Regions from separate parts of the Streptomyces sp. NPDC046759 genome, predicted to be linked through region 2. Evidence: riboswitches for the same ligand, from Rfam matches in the RefSeq annotation. Region 2 holds a riboswitch; the other holds the start of a gene.
What was found. A riboswitch is a leader RNA that binds a small molecule or an ion and turns the genes downstream of it on or off. The one in region 2 is predicted to bind glycine.
Positions count from the first base shown of each region.

Region 1: it holds a riboswitch for glycine, as region 2 does, so the genes downstream of both, gcvP (aminomethyl-transferring glycine dehydrogenase) here and gcvT (glycine cleavage system aminomethyltransferase GcvT) in region 2, are expected to answer to the same signal.

Region 1 covers NZ_JBEYYJ010000061.1:1,703-10,005, forward strand. The annotation lists gene gcvP (aminomethyl-transferring glycine dehydrogenase) at 1-1,286, opposite strand, end outside; glycine riboswitch at 1,463-1,556, opposite strand; gene ABZ919_RS41045 (PRC-barrel domain-containing protein) at 1,676-2,047, shown strand; gene ABZ919_RS41050 (DNA polymerase IV) at 1,969-3,402, opposite strand; gene ABZ919_RS41055 (MerR family transcriptional regulator) at 3,636-4,280, opposite strand; gene ABZ919_RS41060 (bifunctional nuclease family protein) at 4,506-4,979, opposite strand; gene ABZ919_RS41065 (MerR family transcriptional regulator) at 5,065-5,802, opposite strand; gene ABZ919_RS41070 (FHA domain-containing protein) at 5,847-6,716, opposite strand; gene ABZ919_RS41075 (DUF881 domain-containing protein) at 6,865-7,761, opposite strand; gene ABZ919_RS41080 (small basic family protein) at 7,767-8,099, opposite strand; gene ABZ919_RS41085 (DUF881 domain-containing protein) at 8,096-8,303, opposite strand, start outside.
Region 2 covers NZ_JBEYYJ010000007.1:7,522-15,824, reverse strand. The annotation lists gene ABZ919_RS11660 (ABC transporter substrate-binding protein) at 1-1,719, opposite strand, end outside; gene ABZ919_RS11655 (ABC transporter permease) at 1,751-2,749, opposite strand; gene ABZ919_RS11650 (enhanced serine sensitivity protein SseB C-terminal domain-containing protein) at 3,109-3,921, opposite strand; gene ABZ919_RS11645 (enhanced serine sensitivity protein SseB) at 4,100-4,891, opposite strand; gene ABZ919_RS11640 (AAA family ATPase) at 4,933-5,637, opposite strand; glycine riboswitch at 5,816-5,913, shown strand; gene gcvT (glycine cleavage system aminomethyltransferase GcvT) at 6,070-7,185, shown strand; gene gcvH (glycine cleavage system protein GcvH) at 7,308-7,685, shown strand; gene glyA (serine hydroxymethyltransferase) at 7,700-8,303, shown strand, end outside.

The DNA.
Region 1 (8,303 bases), on a different contig from region 2:
GCGGAGACGTGGTCCGCGTCGACCAGATGGAGGTTGACGCCGTTCTGCCGGGCGGCGGCGACGACCTCGGCGGCCCTGCCCGGCACACGCGCGGTGACGGTGTCGAAGAAGGCGCCGTGGACGGTCTCCACGCCGCCGGCCCTCAGGCCCGCGGCGAGGATCGTGGCGTACCGGTGCGTCCGCCGGGCGATGGTCCGGAGCCCCTCCGGCCCGTGGTAGACGGCGTACATGCCCGCCATCACCGCGAGCAGCACCTGCGCGGTGCAGATGTTGCTGGTGGCCTTCTCGCGGCGGATGTGCTGCTCACGGGTCTGCAGGGCGAGCCGGTAGGCCTTGTTGCCGTCCGCGTCGACGGAGACGCCCACGAGCCGGCCGGGCAGGCTGCGCGCGAACTTCTCGTGCACCGCCATGTAGCCGGCGTGCGGACCGCCGAAGCCCATCGGCACGCCGAAGCGCTGGGTGGTGCCGACGGCGATGTCCGCGCCCAGCTCGCCCGGCGAGGTCAGCAGGGTCAGCGCGAGCAGGTCGGCGGCGACGGTGACCAGGGCGCCCAGCTCGTGCGCCTGGTCGATGACCGGCTTGATGTCGCGTACGGCACCGGAGGCGCCCGGGTACTGGATCAGCACGCCGTTGATCTCGCGCCCGGCGACCTCGGCCGGAATGCCCTCGCTGAGGTCGGCGACGACGACCTCGACACCGGTCGGTTCGGCGCGGGTCTGGATGACGGCGACGGTCTGCGGCAGCGCGTCCGCGTCGATCAGGAACAGGCCCTTCTTGTTCCTGCCCATGCGCCGGGACAGTGCCATCGCCTCGGCGGCGGCCGTGCCCTCGTCCAGGAGCGAGGCGCCGGAGGTGGGCAGACCGGTGAGGTCGGCGACGACGGTCTGGAAGTTCAGCAGGGCTTCGAGGCGTCCCTGGGAGATCTCCGGCTGGTAGGGCGTGTAGGCCGTGTACCAGGCCGGGTTCTCCATGACGTTGCGCAGGATGACGGGCGGCGTGAAGGTCCCGTAGTACCCAAGGCCGATCATGGAATCGAGGACCTGGTTGCGGTCGGCGAGCGAGCGCAGCTCGGCGAGCACCTCGGCCTCGGTACGGGCGCCCGGCAGGTCGAGGGCGTCGGCATTCTTGATCACATCCGGGACCGCCGCGGCGGTCAGCTCGTCCAGCGAGCCGTAGCCGACCTGCGCGAGCATCTTGGCCCGCGCCTCCTGGTCGGGCCCGATGTGGCGCTGCTCGAAGGGGATGCCCGCTTCGAGCTCCGAGAGCGGAATGCGGTGGGCGGTCATTGCGGAGGCCTCCTGGTCTGACGCGACCTTCGAAGGGCACCACGGCACGGGTGCCCCGACGGCCTCCCCCTCTGTCATCTCAACCTGAGAGCTTCACCGGACGCCCTGAGGGACGCCGGCTTTCACCGTCGGTGAGAGCGGAAGCCGTCGACACCCGCCCTGCTTTCCAGAGTGACCTCGTCCGTGCGGTACGTGAGCCTGAGAGATTCCGGGGAGGATTTGCTCCTTCGGCGCCTCCGAAGGATCGGAGGACTCTCCCGCACGGGGTCAGCAGCCGCTGTCAGCCTACCAGCGGGGTCAACGCCCGAGTCCTCGAGTGGCCGCCTCCTTGAATGTGCTCTTTCGTAGTGCTTACGGATGTATTGCGACCACGTGGAGGGAGAGGGACCGTGCAGACCGACATCGATCCGCGCAACCTGATCGGCCGCAAGGCGTTCGGCCGCGACGGCACCAAGATCGGTACCGTCGACGAGGTCTACCTCGACGACGCGACCGGCGTGCCGAGGTGGGCGGCCATACGCACCGGCCTGTTCTCCCGCGACGCCTTCGTCCCCCTGGAACCGAGCGAACTGGTGGAGGGTGCTCTCCACGTTCCGTTCGAACGCGCCCTGATCAAGGACGCCCCCGACTTCGGCGTGGGCCGCCACCTCTCCCCCGAACAGGAACTCCAGCTCTACCACCACTACGGCCTCGACGTCGGATCGCCGCCCTCCGTACCGGACCACGACTTCGGCAAGCTGGCGGGCTCGGAGGAGACGTGACCGAGACGGGCGATCGGGTGGGGAGAATCCACGACCAGCGGCAAGGGGTCAGCGGCCTCCAGCGCGGCGTCCCCGACAGAAAACGTCCGCACCCGCCCCGGAGTGGACTGCGGCGTCTCGAACCGCACCGTGACCCGCCCCAGCCCGCTCCCCTGCACCCACCCGTGTCCGTACTCGGCGTGCCGCACGTCCTGCCCGGCGCGCCAGTGCCGCTCGACGCGCTCCGGCCGCTCCACGACGACCTCGGCCACCGCCTCCTCCGGCGCCGGGGCCGCCCGCGACGGCAACGCCTGCGCGAACAGGTCCTCCTGGGTGTAGTCGGCCAGGCCCGAGACACCCACCCCCAGCAGCCGCACCCCGCCCGTGGTGTCCACGGAGTCCAGCAGCCGCGCGGCCGCCTCCCGTACGACCGCCTGATCGTCCGTGGGCCCTCTGAGCGTTTCCGAGCGGGTCAGTGTCGAGAAGTCGTACCTGCGCACCTTCAGCACGATGGTCCGCCCCGACAGACCGGCCTCGCGCAGCCTCCCCACACACCGGTCGGCGAGCCGCTGCACCTCCAGGCCGATCCGCAGCCGCTCGTGGATGTCCACGTCGTAGGTGTCCTCGACCGACACCGACTTCGCCTCTCGCTCGGCCACCACGGGCCGCTCGTCGTGGGCCAGCGCCATGGCGTACAGCGCGTGCCCGTGGGCCTTGCCCAGCAGGCGAACCAGTTCGTCCTCGCCCGCCTCGGCCAGTTCCCCGACCGTGGTGATCCCCGCTCTGCGCAGATGGTCCCCGGTGGCCGGCCCGACCCCCGGCAGGGTCCGCACCGGCATCGGCCCGAGCAGGGACCGCTCCGACCCGGGTTCGATCAGCACCAGGCCGTCCGGCTTGGCCTGCTCGGAGGCGATCTTGGCGAGCATCTTGGAGGCGGCGAGCCCCACCGAGCCGGTGAGACCGGTGACCGCTCGGATGTCCGCGCGCAGTCTGCTCCCGGCCAGCCGTGCCGACGCCTCGTCCCAGGCCGTCCCGCCGGCCTCCAGGTCCACGAACGCCTCGTCCAGGCTGAGCGGCTCCACCAGCGGTGACAGCTCCCGCAGCAGCGCCATCACCTGCTCGCTGATCGCCCGGTAGAGGGTGAAGCGCGGCACCAGATACGCGGCGTTGGGTGCCAGCCGGCGCGCCTGGGCCATGGGCATGGCCGAGTGGACCCCGAAGACCCGCGCCTCGTACGACGCGGTGGCCACCACCCCGCGCGGTCCGAGCCCGCCCACGACGACCGCCTTCCCGCGCAGGCTCGGCTTGGATGCCTGCTCCACGGAGGCGTAGAAGGCATCCATGTCGAGATGCAGGATGGTGGGCGCGTTTCTCACATCTCCGATGCTGCACCACGGCACTGACAACGCACGGCCCGGGAAGAGCGACCGGCTTCAGATCACACGGCCGGTGTCACAGGACACCGCCGCCCCCCGATGCCACACGGCGTCCGCAGACCGCACGGCCGGCGACGACCGCCTCGGGCGCGGCAGTTCGTAGCGCCCGTGGTTCCAGGACCGGTGGGACCAGGACCAGTGAGCCGCGGACCCGCGGCAGGCGCGGACCGGTGTCAGACCGCCCGGTTGCGGCGTCGCGCCAGCTCGTCCGCGGGGTTGAGCCCGACCAGGGTCTCACCGGTGTCGACGCGCTCACCGTGCAGCTGGGAGAGCGCGCTTTCCACATCCCGCCACACCACACCGACGGCAATCCCGAAGATGCCCTGCCCGCCCTGGAGCAGGGCGTGGACCTCGTCCGGCGAGGTGCACTCGTACACCGTCGCGCCATCGCTCATGAGCGTCATCCGCTCCAGGTCGCGGAAACCGCGTTCCCTGAGGTGCTGCACGGCCGAGCGGATGTTCTGCAGCGAGACCCCGGTGTCCAGGAACCGCTTGACGATCTTCAGGACGACGACGTCCCGGAAGCTGTACAGCCGCTGCGTGCCCGACCCGTAGGCGGGCCGCACGCTCGGCTCGACGAGGCCCGTGCGGGCCCAGTAGTCGAGCTGCCGGTAGGTGATACCCGCGGCCGCGCAGGCCGTGGGCCCCCGGTAGCCGATCTGCTCGGATGTCACGGACGCCGCCCCTCCGCCGTTCGGCACCACCGTCGGCCGCTGCGGAGCGTGATCCACCGCGCTGCTGTGAACCGGGTACGGCCCGTTCTCCCCGAAACCGCGCACGGGAGCACCCCCAGCCGTACCGTCGCCGCTGGTTCTCACGCCGACCTCCGTCCTTGACCTGCCTTCACGACGGTAGGCAGTCACCAGGGGTGCGTCAACGATCGCCACACTCGGCACGCCGAGTGATAATCACCCTAAGAGTGGTTTCCCGTGCCCCACCGCGGGGAAAGGCTAGCCGAATGCGTTCACGGGAGGCCGCAGGACGCTCTTCATGGCCGGTGGCAATTGCCCGTACAGGGCGCCGCGCGCACCGGCTCGTCGCGGTCACTGGCTGCTTGTGCCGAAGTCCTCGGGCGAGATCTGGTCCAGGAACTCGCGGAACTTCTCCACCTCGTCCTCCTGCTCGTCCGGAATGGCGATGCCGGCGTCGTCCAGCACCGTGTCACTGCCGTAGATCGGCGTACCGGTGCGCAGGGCCAGCGCTATGGCATCGGAGGGACGGGCACTGACCTCGACCCCGCTGGCGAAGACCAGCTCCGCGTAGAAGACACCCTCACGCAGGTCGGTGATGCGTACTTCGGTCAGCTCCTGGCCGACGGCTTCCAGCACGTCCTTGAACAGGTCGTGGGTCAGCGGCCTCGCGGGGGCCATGCCCTGCTGGGCGAACGCAATCGCCGTCGCCTCCCCCGGCCCGATCCAGATGGGGAGGTAACGGTCGCCTCCCACTTCGCGCAGGAGCACGATCGGTTGGTTGGAGGGCATTTCGACCCGGACACCTACGACATCGAGCTCGTTCACACAGCAACCCTAGGCCGTGCTCGGGACGTTTGGGTAGTCGGGCCGGGAACAGGTGCCCGATCCGGCCGCCGGCACCGCCCGGCGATCAGGGCAGCCGTACCCCGAGAGCGGTCTTCACCAGTGCCGCGTGGAGCTTCACCGTGAGCGCCGCCAGCTCCTTGGTACGGGCCTCGGCATGTGCCCTGGTCTGCGGGTTGCGGTGACGCTTGAGCGGGGCCACCACCTGATCGACGAGTCCGGCCTCACGGTCGGCGGCGGCCTTCATCACCCGAAGGTGGCGCGGCTCGATGCCGAACCGGCCCAGCTCGGCGACCAGCGAGACGACGGTGACCGCCTCGGCGTCGTACGCCCCGTCCTCCAGGGGAGCGATGAGTCCGTACGACTCCCACTCCCGCAGCTCACCGTCGTCGATCTCCGCGGCCGCCAGCAGTTCGGCCCGGCCCACCCGGGCCACCGCCGGCGTCCCGGGCGGCTCCGGAACGTCCTCCCCGGTGCGCTGACGCCCCACGACGGGCAGCTGGACGGCCTCGCCCCGCCCGACGGCATCCAGATGCTCGCGGATCACTTTGAGCGGCAGATAGTGGTCCCGCTGCATCCTCAGCACCTGAGCCAGGCGGTCCACGTCCGCGGTACTGAACTTGCGGTACCCCGATGGGGTCCGCTGCGGCTCGATGAGACCCTCTGACTCCAGGAAACGGATCTTGGAGATGGTGACTTCGGGGAACTCGTCGCGCAGCACGTTCAGCACCGTGCCGATGCTCATCAGCCCACTGTCCCTGGCGGCGGTACCGCTTCGGGCACCGCCGCTCGGTGTTTGAAGCATGGACCTTCCCTGGGAGTTCCCCCGGACGCCGGTCCGGGGGCGGGTCAGATGCCCTGACGGCTCGCGTAGAACACCAGCCGGTACTTGCCGATCTGCACCTCGTCACCGTTCGCCAGGGCGACCTGGTCGATCCGCTCGCGGTTGACGTAGGTGCCGTTCAGGCTGCCCACATCGGCCACGGTGAACGAGCCGTCCGAGGCGCGCCGGAACTCCACGTGCCGACGCGAGACGGTGACGTCGTCCAGGAAGATGTCGCTCTGCGGATGACGGCCGGCCGTGGTCAGGTCGCTGTCCAGCAGGAAGCGGCTGCCCGAGTTCGGTCCCCTGCGCACGACCAGCAGCGCCGAGCCCATCGGCAGCGCGTCCACCGCGGCCTGCGCCTCCGGCGAGAGCATCGGCATCTGGGTCTGGCCGGTGACCTCCGCGTCGTAGGCCTCGATCCCGGAGATGGAGATCGTGGACGTCGTCTCGGCGGCACGCTCCGGCGTCACTCCCGGGCGCAGCGGCGCACCGCAGTTGGAGCAGAAGCGGGCGTTCTCCGCGTTGCGGTTACCGCACCTCGTACACACCAGGACCGACATGGACGGATCCTCCTGCGGCTGCCCCGCCGGGGCGTTGGACGCGTACGGACCGGGGGCGTACCCCCCGCCCGCACCTGAGGTTGACGGTTGCCCGAAACCTATGCCGCCGGACTGGGCAGGGTCAACCGACGCCCCGCCCTGACCTCCGGAAATGTCACCGCCCGGACCAGCGACCTGGTCCCGGAACAGCGGGCGCCGGCCCTCCGCGTCAGGCTGCGCGCGGTGCCGAGCGGTCGCGTTGTCGCTGCCCTCTCGCGCACTCTTGCCGAACAACTTCGCAAACAACTTCACGGGCGATTCCCCTTGACCGAAACAGACCCGCCCGTGGGGCAGGACGAACCCTGATTACCTACACCGGCAGAGCCGGACATTCTCACAACGTCCGTATCCACCAGACAGTTTCCACCACGCGCCACCCCTTCGGTGCGCCGACCCCCCGCAACCTCATGCCCCTGCCGGACGGCCCCCATGCACCGCCGGTTCACTGGGAGGACGACCGAGCGTAGTGAGGCTGCTTCGCCTGTCGCAAGGCATCCACGACGATCTTGTCAGGCTCCGCGACCCTCACCGTGGCCTGCTCCTTCTCCAACGTCTGCACCACGCCTCCCGGGATGTTCAACGCCGGCTCCAGGTCCTGCGGCTTGCCGATGACCTGGAAACGATAGGGGGCGTTGATCTTGTTCCCGTCGACGCTGACGCTCGTGCCCGAGTCCGTGAAGTAGGTGCTCGCGATCACACGGACCCCATTGACCTCGATCGCCTCGGCACCGGCCGCGCGCAACTCCTGGATCGCGTCGAGCAGCATGTCCGCCTTGACCGTCCCCTTCGTGTCCTCGATCGTCATCGTGATACCGGGGCCCTGTGCCGCCACGGTGCCCGCCAGGATGCCGAGTTGCCTCTCCTTCTCGGCCGTCTGCTTGCGAGCCTCCGCGGCCTGGTCGGAACTGCTCTGCAACTCCTGGCGCTGCTTTTCGAGCCCCTGCCTCTCGTCCTCAAGACGCTGAGTACGCGAATCCAGTTCATCGAGGATGCGAACAAGATCTTCCTGACGCGCGCCACGCAGCGCGCTGTCGCTGTTGCTGTTCGACGCCACCTGCACGGCCAGGCCGAAGCCGAGGCCGAACAGCAGCAGCGCCACGATGAGTTGGGCCCGGGTGACCCGCGGCGGCCACAGCCCCTTGACGAGCCGCTGCCGGCCGGTCAGCGGCTCTTCGGCCTGTTGCGCGGCTGTCGGCGCGTCCGGTGCCGGGGCGGGCTCCTCCTGGGGCAGTTCCTTGCGCAGCCTGTTCACCGGCTTCTCCGGCTGCTCGGACTTCTCCGGCTTCTCGGGCTGCTGCGGCCGCTCGTTCCGCTCGTTCTGCTCGTTCTGCTCGCTCATCGGTATCACGCCCGGAACACGTGCCGCCGGATCGCCGCGGCGTTGGAGAAGATCCGGATGCCGAGGACCACCACGACACCCGTCGACAGCTGCGCGCCCACACCCAACTTGTCGCCGAGGAAAACGATCAGGGCCGCGACGACCACGTTCGACAGGAACGACACCACGAACACCTTGTCGTCGAAGATGCCGTCGAGCATGGCGCGCAGACCGCCGAACACGGCGTCCAGCGCAGCTACGACGGCGATCGGCAGATAAGGCTCGACGACCGCCGGAACCTCGGGCCGGACCAACAGGCCGGCCACCACTCCCACGACGAGGCCCAGTACGGCGATCACGATGTGCCCTTCTCAGTCTTCTCGGTGCTCGGCTGTGCAGTACGTACGATCACGCTCGGTGCGGCGGGCACCCGTACGTCACCCTCCGTGGAGATGGTGGCGCGGATGCCGAAGTTCTGCTCCAGGGCGTGCAGGTACAGGCCGTCGGCGCTGTTCTGGAAGCTGGTGCTCAGCCGTTGCCCGTCCCCCACCGCCAGCACCGTG
Region 2 (8,303 bases):
GGAGACCACGTTGGTGGCGTACGGCGAGCGGTACAGCAGGACCTTGAAGTAGGTCAGCGGGACCAGAACGGCGTCGTCCATCGTCTGCTTGTCGATCTGCGCGTACATGGCGTTGCGCTTGGCCACGTCCGGCTCCGCGATCGCCTTGCCGAGCAGGTCGTTGACCTTGCTGTTGTTGTACTGCGACAGGTTGGTGTTGCCGGACTGGCTGACCGCCTTGCCGTTCAGGATCTGCTGCAGGAAGCCGTAGCCGGAGGGCCAGTCGGCACCCCACTGCATCATCATGAGGCCGATGTTCTGCTGCTCGGTGAACTTCGGCACACCCGCGTAGTCGGTGAAGTACTTGCCCTGCGGGTACTGCTTCAGGGTGGCGTTGATGCCGACCTTCTTCAGCGAGCTGATGATCGCCGTGGCCGCGTCGACCTCCTGCGGGCGGTCGGAGCGCGCCGTGATGTTGGTGCTGATCGACGACTTGCCGCAGGCCTTGAGCTGCTCCTTGGCCTTGGCGATGTCGCCGTGGTTGCCCGCGCTCGGGTAGGTGTCCGCCTTCTGGTAGCCGGTGATGTCCGGCGGCAGGACGGTGGAGGCGATGTCACCGCGGATCGGGCCGCCCTCGGCGGTCTGCACCGAGACCTTGTCGACGGCGTACTCGACCGCCTTGCGGCAGGCCACGTTGTCGAACGGCTTCACCTTGGTGTTGATCGCCATGTAGACCAGACGGCCACCGTAGGTGTTGTCGGTGCTGGCCTTGCCGTCGGCGGAGTTGAGCAGCTGCGCCTGGGTGGAGGCCTGGACGCCGCCGCCGACCAGGTCGGCCGTGGCGTCACCCGACTGCAGGTCCTTGTCGATCGTCTCCGGGTTGACCTTCAGGTTGACGACGATCTTGCTCGCCAGCTGCTTGCGCAGCGGGTCGGTCTTCGGGTCCCAGTTCTTGTTCGGGACCAGGACGACCTGCTTGCCCTCGTCGTAGCTCTGGAACTGGTACGAGCCGGAGGACACGATGTGCTTGACGTAGTCGACGCCGTCGTCCTTCGCCTGCGGCACCGGAGCCGTCTGCGGCGCCGAGACCAGGTAGTCGAACTCCTGGAACGGGCGGTTCAGGTGGAAGACGATCGTGGTGTCGTCCGGCGTCTCGATCGAGGACAGGCCCTTGGCGCTCTTGTCCTTGTACGGACCCTTGTACTTGTCGCCGCCCTGCATGAACTGCTGGAAGTAGTTCGGGCCGAGCGAGAGCACGTCACGCGCGAAGTTGGAGCGCTCGACGGCGTACTTGACGTCCTTCGAGGTGATCGGCGTGCCGTCCTGGTACTTCAGGCCCGAACGCAGCTTGTACGTCCAGGTCTTGCCGCCCTCGCTGGACACGCCCTTGCTCGCGGCGAGGTCCGGGACGAGCTTGTTGCCCTGCTGGCCGGGGCCGGGCTCGAACGTCATCAGCGGGCGCGCGTAGAGCCGGCTGAAGTTGTACATGTACGCGTAGTACGTGTTGCCCGGGTCGAACGAGTCCGGCACGTCCGACATCTCGTAGGTGACCGTGCCACCCTTCTTGTCGGACGCGTTGACGACACCCTTGGTCGCCGCGTTGACACCGGCCGCCTTCGGGTTGTTGCCGTCCTTGTTGTCATCGGCCTTGCTGCAGCCTGCGAGCAAGAGGCTCACGGAGCCGATGGCCGCGACCGCGGCCAGCGCTGACCTTCTCATGATGGTCTGCTTCCCCTCCATTGATCGGGTACTAGATGGACTCTCGTGCTGCCTAGCGGCTGCGGGGGTCGAGAGCGTCGCGGAGACCGTCGCCGAGCAGGTTGAACGCCAGGACGGTGATGAAGATGGCAAGGCCGGGCACGATCATGTACTGGGGATCGACCTGGTAATAGGTGACCGCATCCCGGAGCATGCCGCCCCACGAGGCCTGCGGGGGCTGGATGCCGACGCCCAGGAAGCTCAGGGACGCCTCGAAGAGGATGTTGGTCGGGATGAGCAGCGTCGAGTAGACGATGATCGGGCCGACCAGGTTGGGCATCAGCTCGCGGAAGAGGATGTACGGGCCCTTGGCTCCCATGCCGCGGGCGGCGTCGACGAACTCGCGCTCGCGCAGGGCGAGGGTCTGGCCGCGCACGATCCGGCCGAGATAGGGCCAGTTGAAGAAGCCGATCACGAAGATGAGCACACTCAGGTGCAGCGGCAGACCGTTGAGGCCGAAGGCGCCGCCCTGGAGGGTGGCGGAGATGGCGATGGCGAACAGCAGCAGCGGGAACGCGAGGAAGATGTCCATCAGCCGGCTGATGATCGAGTCGACGCGGCCGCCGTAGTAGCCGGCGATGACACCCATGACCGCGCCGAGCACGTTGGACAGGACCGTGGCGCCGAAGGCGACGACCAGGGAGACCCAGGAGCCCTCGAGGATGCGGGTGGCGATGTCCCGGCCGAACTTCGGGTCCAGGCCCAGCGGGTGGGACAGGCTCATGCCGCCCCAACTGCCCTTCGGCAGCGAGGTGTCGGGAACGATCAGGTCCTGGTGGAAGGCGTTCGGGTCGAGGCCGAACATGGCCTGGATGGGGCGGGAGAGGATCGCCAGGAGGATCAGCAGGATCACGACGACGCCGCCGGCGACGGCGACTCTGTCCCGCTTGAACCGGGACCAGGCGATCTGGCCCAGAGAACGACCCTCGATCTGCCCCTTCTCGGCTCCCGCCAGCACAGCCTCCGGCTGCGCCTCGGCTGCCGCCCCGGTGGTCTCGATCGGTGCGGTCACGGTGAGCGACCCCTCTCGCCGGTGGTGACCGGCCTGCGCCTGCCGCGGTTTGCGGCTTTGTCGACTTGCCATCGATCACGAGGTCTCGGCCTCATGTCTGAGTGGGGAGTCTTCAGCGTCGTTGCGATCACCCGCCAGATCTGACGGCGAAAGTATGCGCAACCGTGATGCAGTGCAGGGGATTCCGTTATCCGAACAGCGGGTAATGCCTCTCGGACAGGGTGCAGTTGGGGTGGAACGTCGAATTTTGCACCGTTCGGGGCCCGAAGCCGATGTCTACGCGTGCAGAGACGCGCTTGATCCGTAAGATCTGCGATCAGGAACGGACGCGACCGAAGGACAGTTGATCAGTAACCTGATCAGTAGCCGCCGTGCACCGGCGGATAGCCGTACCCGGCAGCCGGGCCCTGCGGCTGGGCCAGGAGCTGGGGCTGGGGCGGCGCCGCGTGGGCCTCACGGTCGTAGAACGGGCGGGCGTTGGCCCGCATCCACATCGCGACCGGGTCGAAGTCGTCGGTCATCGCGACCGTCGACACCGGCAGGCCCTCCGGGACCGCGCCGACGGACTGCTGCATCATCCCGCGCACCGAGTCGACCGCGGCCGGGGAGGTGTCGTACACGTCCAGGCCGATGGCGAGGTACGGGGCTCCGAGCGCCGGCTGCACCCAGGCGCGGCGCAGCGAGCGCAGGGCCGGGGTGCGGTGGGCGTTCTGCGCGAGGAGGGCGTAGAACTGCGGGATCTCGATGCCGGGTTCGGAGAGCCGGAGGGGACCGGCGGGCTGTCGGTCCAGGCCCGTGGCGATGCGGCGCAGGTCCAGCCAGGGGATGCCGACGCCGCCTCCGGGGGCGTGCGGGTTCAGCCAGAGGCCGTAGTGGTCGGGATAGAGGGTGCGGGCCACGTCCAGCCCGTCGACGACCTCGTACGACCGGTTCCAGCCGCTGGCCGACAGCTCCTGGGCCGAGGTCACGCAGGGTGCGTACTGGAAGCCGTCGACCTCCATGTTCCCGTACTGGGCGTCCGGGGAGCCGGCCTGGCCGTGCCACAGCAGCATCCAGACCTGGCCGGAGGAGGGGACGGCGAGGGCGCGGAGCAGGGCCTCGTAGGCGTCATAGCGGCCGGGGGTGACCTGGCGCAGCATGTGCTCGACGCTGCCGCTGTGGCTCGCGCTCACCTGTCGTGCCCTTCTCTTTTCTGTGCCCCGCGTTTGGAGACAGCTTAAGCGCCCAGCGGCTCAGGACCTTGGGTGCGTGCGCGAGCGCGGTTGCGTCGCAGCTCGGCGCGCCCCGCGGCCCAGCCGCGTGGCGGACCGGCCCCGCGCCCCTTCGGGCCGGCCGGTCCCGGGCCGGCTTCTAGTGGCCGTACTGATAGAAGGGGCGGACGTTCTCCTTCAGCCAGGCCGCCACCGGGTCGTCCGTCACGTCCAGGAGGACCAGGTTGACCGGCCATGCGACCGGGGCTCTGCCGAGGGCCCGGCCCAGGGCCTGCATGGGGAGGACGCGGAGGTCGCCCTCCCACTGGGAGAGTTCCACGCCGACGAACATCACCGGGTCGTCGGTCTCTATCGCGGCCAGGCAGCGCCGGGCGGTGAGGACGACGCCGGCCTCGGCGAACTCGGCGGACGCGGCGGAGAGGAAGTCGACCGGGTCGTCCTGCCAGTCGGGCTCGAAGAGGCGGACCCGGCCGCCGGCGTTCGGGCCGTCGAGCGGGGTGCGGCCGGCCCGGCACAGCTCGGCCACGGCCTCGGGGGGGAGCGGGATGCCGACCAGCGCGTCGGGGTTCACCGCCATGCCGACCTGCGGGGGCAGGCCGCGCGCGAACTCCACGGCGGGAGCGATGGTGTACGGCATGTGGGAGCCGGCAGCCTGGCGCAGCTGTTCCTCGGAGCTGAACACCGGGACGTACGCCTGGCCCCCGATGTCCAGTGTGGGCAGGTCGAGCGGGCCGGTGTGCGGGCCGCCGCCGTTGGGCAGCGGGATCCACAGCAGGCTGCGCCCGAGCACCTCGATGATCCGGCCGGCCGCGGCGGGTATGCCGAGGGAGGCCGAGAGGACCTCCTCCAGTTCGTTGCCGGGCCAGCCGCCGTGCGGCTGGGGGTGCGCCTGTGCCGGGAAGTCCGCGGGAATGTCCGCCGGGAAGTCCATCTGCCTACCGCCTGCTGGGATCCACTGCTTGACCATGAAGGCTAGCGGGTTGCTGTGACAGGGACGCATGCCGTGAAGGCGATCCGCTGCAGGGCGTCCGCCGCCGCGCGGTCCACCAGGACCGCCGAGCCGCAGCCCGCGGGCAGTTCGCCCCGCTCGACGGCACCGAGCAGCCGGGCGGTCGTACGGCGGTGGCGGGCGAAGGCGTAGCGGGAGACGCCCCGGGCGCGTTCCCGCTGGCCCTCGCGGGCGGTGACCGGGGGGACGTCGAGCAGCAGCAGATGGAGGGTGCCGCCGCGGCGGCGCGCCGCACGGGCGAGCCAGGCGCGGACCCAGGACTGGGTGCCGCAGTCGTGCACGACGACGCCTTCGCCGGTGCGCAGCGCGCGGCGCAGGCCGGCGTAGTGGGCGAGGCGGACCAAGGGGCGGTAGAGGGCGTAGGGCAAGGTGCGGGGCAGGCGGGCCGCGAAGCGGTCGCGGGCGTCCTGGGAGTCGACGCGGCGGCCGCAGACCGCCCGGTGCATCAGGGTGGACTTGCCGCTGCCGGGCAGCCCGGTGACCACGACCAGGTCCCGGGGGCCGAAGAGCAGGGCACGCGGGCTGGGGCCGGCGCCGTCGCGCAGGTCGCGGACGACCGGGGCGGGGGGCTCGGAGCGGCGCTCGCGCGCCGGGGCGGAGGGCTGCCCGGGCACCGCCGCGCCGGTCGTCGGGGCAGCGGCGGTGGCGTAGGCCGTCGTCCTGTTCACCGTGGTCGTCCTCCCCTGCTCGCTCGGCCATATCCATGCCCAGCAGATGTAAAGAGAAGGTAATGCGCGATGCCCGGTGGTTTCGTGCGCGTCCTGCCACAGGTCGGTTACGGATGCGGCCCTGACGGGCGGGGGCGCGGCGTGCAATGATGTGGCCGCCAACTGCATACCGGCCGCTTGAATCCGCGCGGGAGAGTTCCCAGCAGCCTTCGCTGGGACGCCGAAGGAGCAAGTCCCTCCCTTGAATCTCTCAGGCCCCGTTACCGCGCGGGCGAGGCACATCTGAAAAGCGGGCCGCTGTGACAGTGGCTCCACCCAAGGTGCAAGCCGTGATCGTCCCTGTGGCGGTCGTGGCGAACCTCTCAGGTTCCGATGACAGATGGGGAGGAACGTTCCTCGCCCCGTCCGTGTGTCCTGGGAGACGACCGACCGATGAGCAGCACTGAACTCCGTCACACCGCGCTGGATGCCGTGCATCGCGCGCTCGGTGCGACGATGACCGACTTCGCCGGCTGGGACATGCCCCTGCGCTACGGCTCCGAGCGCGACGAGCACCTGGCCGTGCGAACCAAGGCGGGTCTGTTCGACCTCTCCCACATGGGCGAGATCACCGTCACCGGCCCCGAGGCGGCCGAGTTCCTGAACGTCGCCCTGGTCGGCAACATCGCCTCCATCGGCGTCGGCCGCGCCCGCTACACCATGATCTGCCAGGCCGACGGCGGCATCCTGGACGACCTGATCGTCTACCGGCTCGCCGAGACCGAGTACATGGTCGTGGCCAACGCCTCCAACGCCCAGGTGGTGCTGGACGCCCTGGGCGAGCGGGCCGGGGGCTTCGACGCCGAGGTGCGTGACGACCGGGACGCCTACGCGCTGATCGCCGTCCAGGGCCCCGAGTCCCCCGGCATCCTGAAGTCCCTGACCGACGCCGACCTGGACGGCCTGAAGTATTACGCCGGCCTGCCCGGCACCGTGGCCGGCGTCCCGGCGCTCATCGCCCGCACCGGGTACACCGGCGAGGACGGCTTCGAGCTGTTCGTGCGGCCCGAGCACGCGGTCGAGCTGTGGCAGGCGCTGACCAAGGCCGGCGAGGGCGTCGGCCTGGTGCCGTGCGGCCTGTCCTGCCGGGACACGCTGCGCCTGGAGGCGGGCATGCCGCTGTACGGGCACGAGCTGACCACCGGGCTGACCCCCTTCGACGCCGGGCTCGGCCGCGTGGTCAAGTTCGACAAGGGCGACTTCGTGGGGCGCGCGGCGCTCGTCGAGGCCGCCGCCCGGGCCGAGCAGACTCCCCCGCGGGTGCTCGTCGGCCTGATCGCCGAGGGCCGCCGGGTCCCGCGCGCCGGGTACACCGTCGTCGCCGGCGGCAAGGTGATCGGCGAGGTCACCTCGGGCGCCCCCTCCCCCACGCTGGGCAAGCCGATCGCCATGGCCTACGTCGACGCGGCGCACGCGGCGCCGGGCACCGAGGGCGTCGGCGTGGACATCCGGGGCAGCCACGAGCCGTACGAGGTCGTGGCGCTGCCGTTCTACAAGCGCCGGAAGTGACACCGTCGTAGACCCCGAGCCGTACCCCTGGACGTGACGTCGGGCACATCACGGCTGCTCACGTGCGTCTTCAGCAGTCCCCCCTTCATCAGCATCCTCGCGCTTACAGGAGAATTCAGGCCATGAGCAACCCCCAGCAGCTGCGCTACAGCAAGGAGCACGAGTGGCTGTCGGCCGCCGAGGACGGCGTCTCGACGGTCGGCATCACCGAGTTCGCGGCCAACGCGCTCGGCGACGTCGTCTACGCCCAGCTCCCCGAGGTCGGCTCCACCGTGACCGCGGGCGAGACCTGCGGCGAGCTGGAGTCGACCAAGTCCGTTTCCGACCTGTACTCGCCGGTCAGCGGTGAGATCACCGAGATCAACGAGGACGTCGTCAACGACCCGTCGCTGGTGAATTCGGCTCCCTTCGAGGGCGGCTGGCTGTTCAAGGTGCGCGTCACGGAGGAGCCGGCCGACCTGCTCTCCGCCGACGAGTACACCGCCCAGAACGCCGGCTGAGGAGTCGTAGCCGTATGACCGTCCTGAACACGTCCCTGCACGAGCTGGACCCGGAGATCGCCGCCGCGGTCGACGCGGAGCTCGGCCGCCAGCAGTCCACGCTGGAGATGATCGCCTCCGAGAACTTCGCGCCGGTCGCGGTGATGGAGGCGCAGGGCTCGGTGCTGACCAACAAGTACGCCGAGGGTTACCCGGGCCGCCGCTACTACGGCGGCTGCGAGCACGTCGACGTCGCCGAGCAGATCGCCATCGACCGGATCAAGGAGCTGTTCGGCGCCGAGTACGCCAACGTCCAGCCCCACTCCGGGGCCTCCGCCAACCAGGCGGCCCTGTTCGCGCTGGCCCAGCCCGGGGACACCATCCTCGGCCTGGACCTCGCCCACGGCGGCCACCTGACCCACGGCATGCGCCTGAACTTCTCCGGCAAGCAGTTCGACGTGGTCGCCTACCACGTGGACGCCGAGACCGGCCTGGTCGACATGGCCGAGGTCGAGCGCCTGGCCAAGGAGCACCGCCCGAAGGTGATCATCGCCGGCTGGTCGGCGTACCCGCGGCAGCTGGACTTCGCCGCCTTCCGCCGGATCGCCGACGAGGTCGAGGCGTACCTGTGGGTCGACA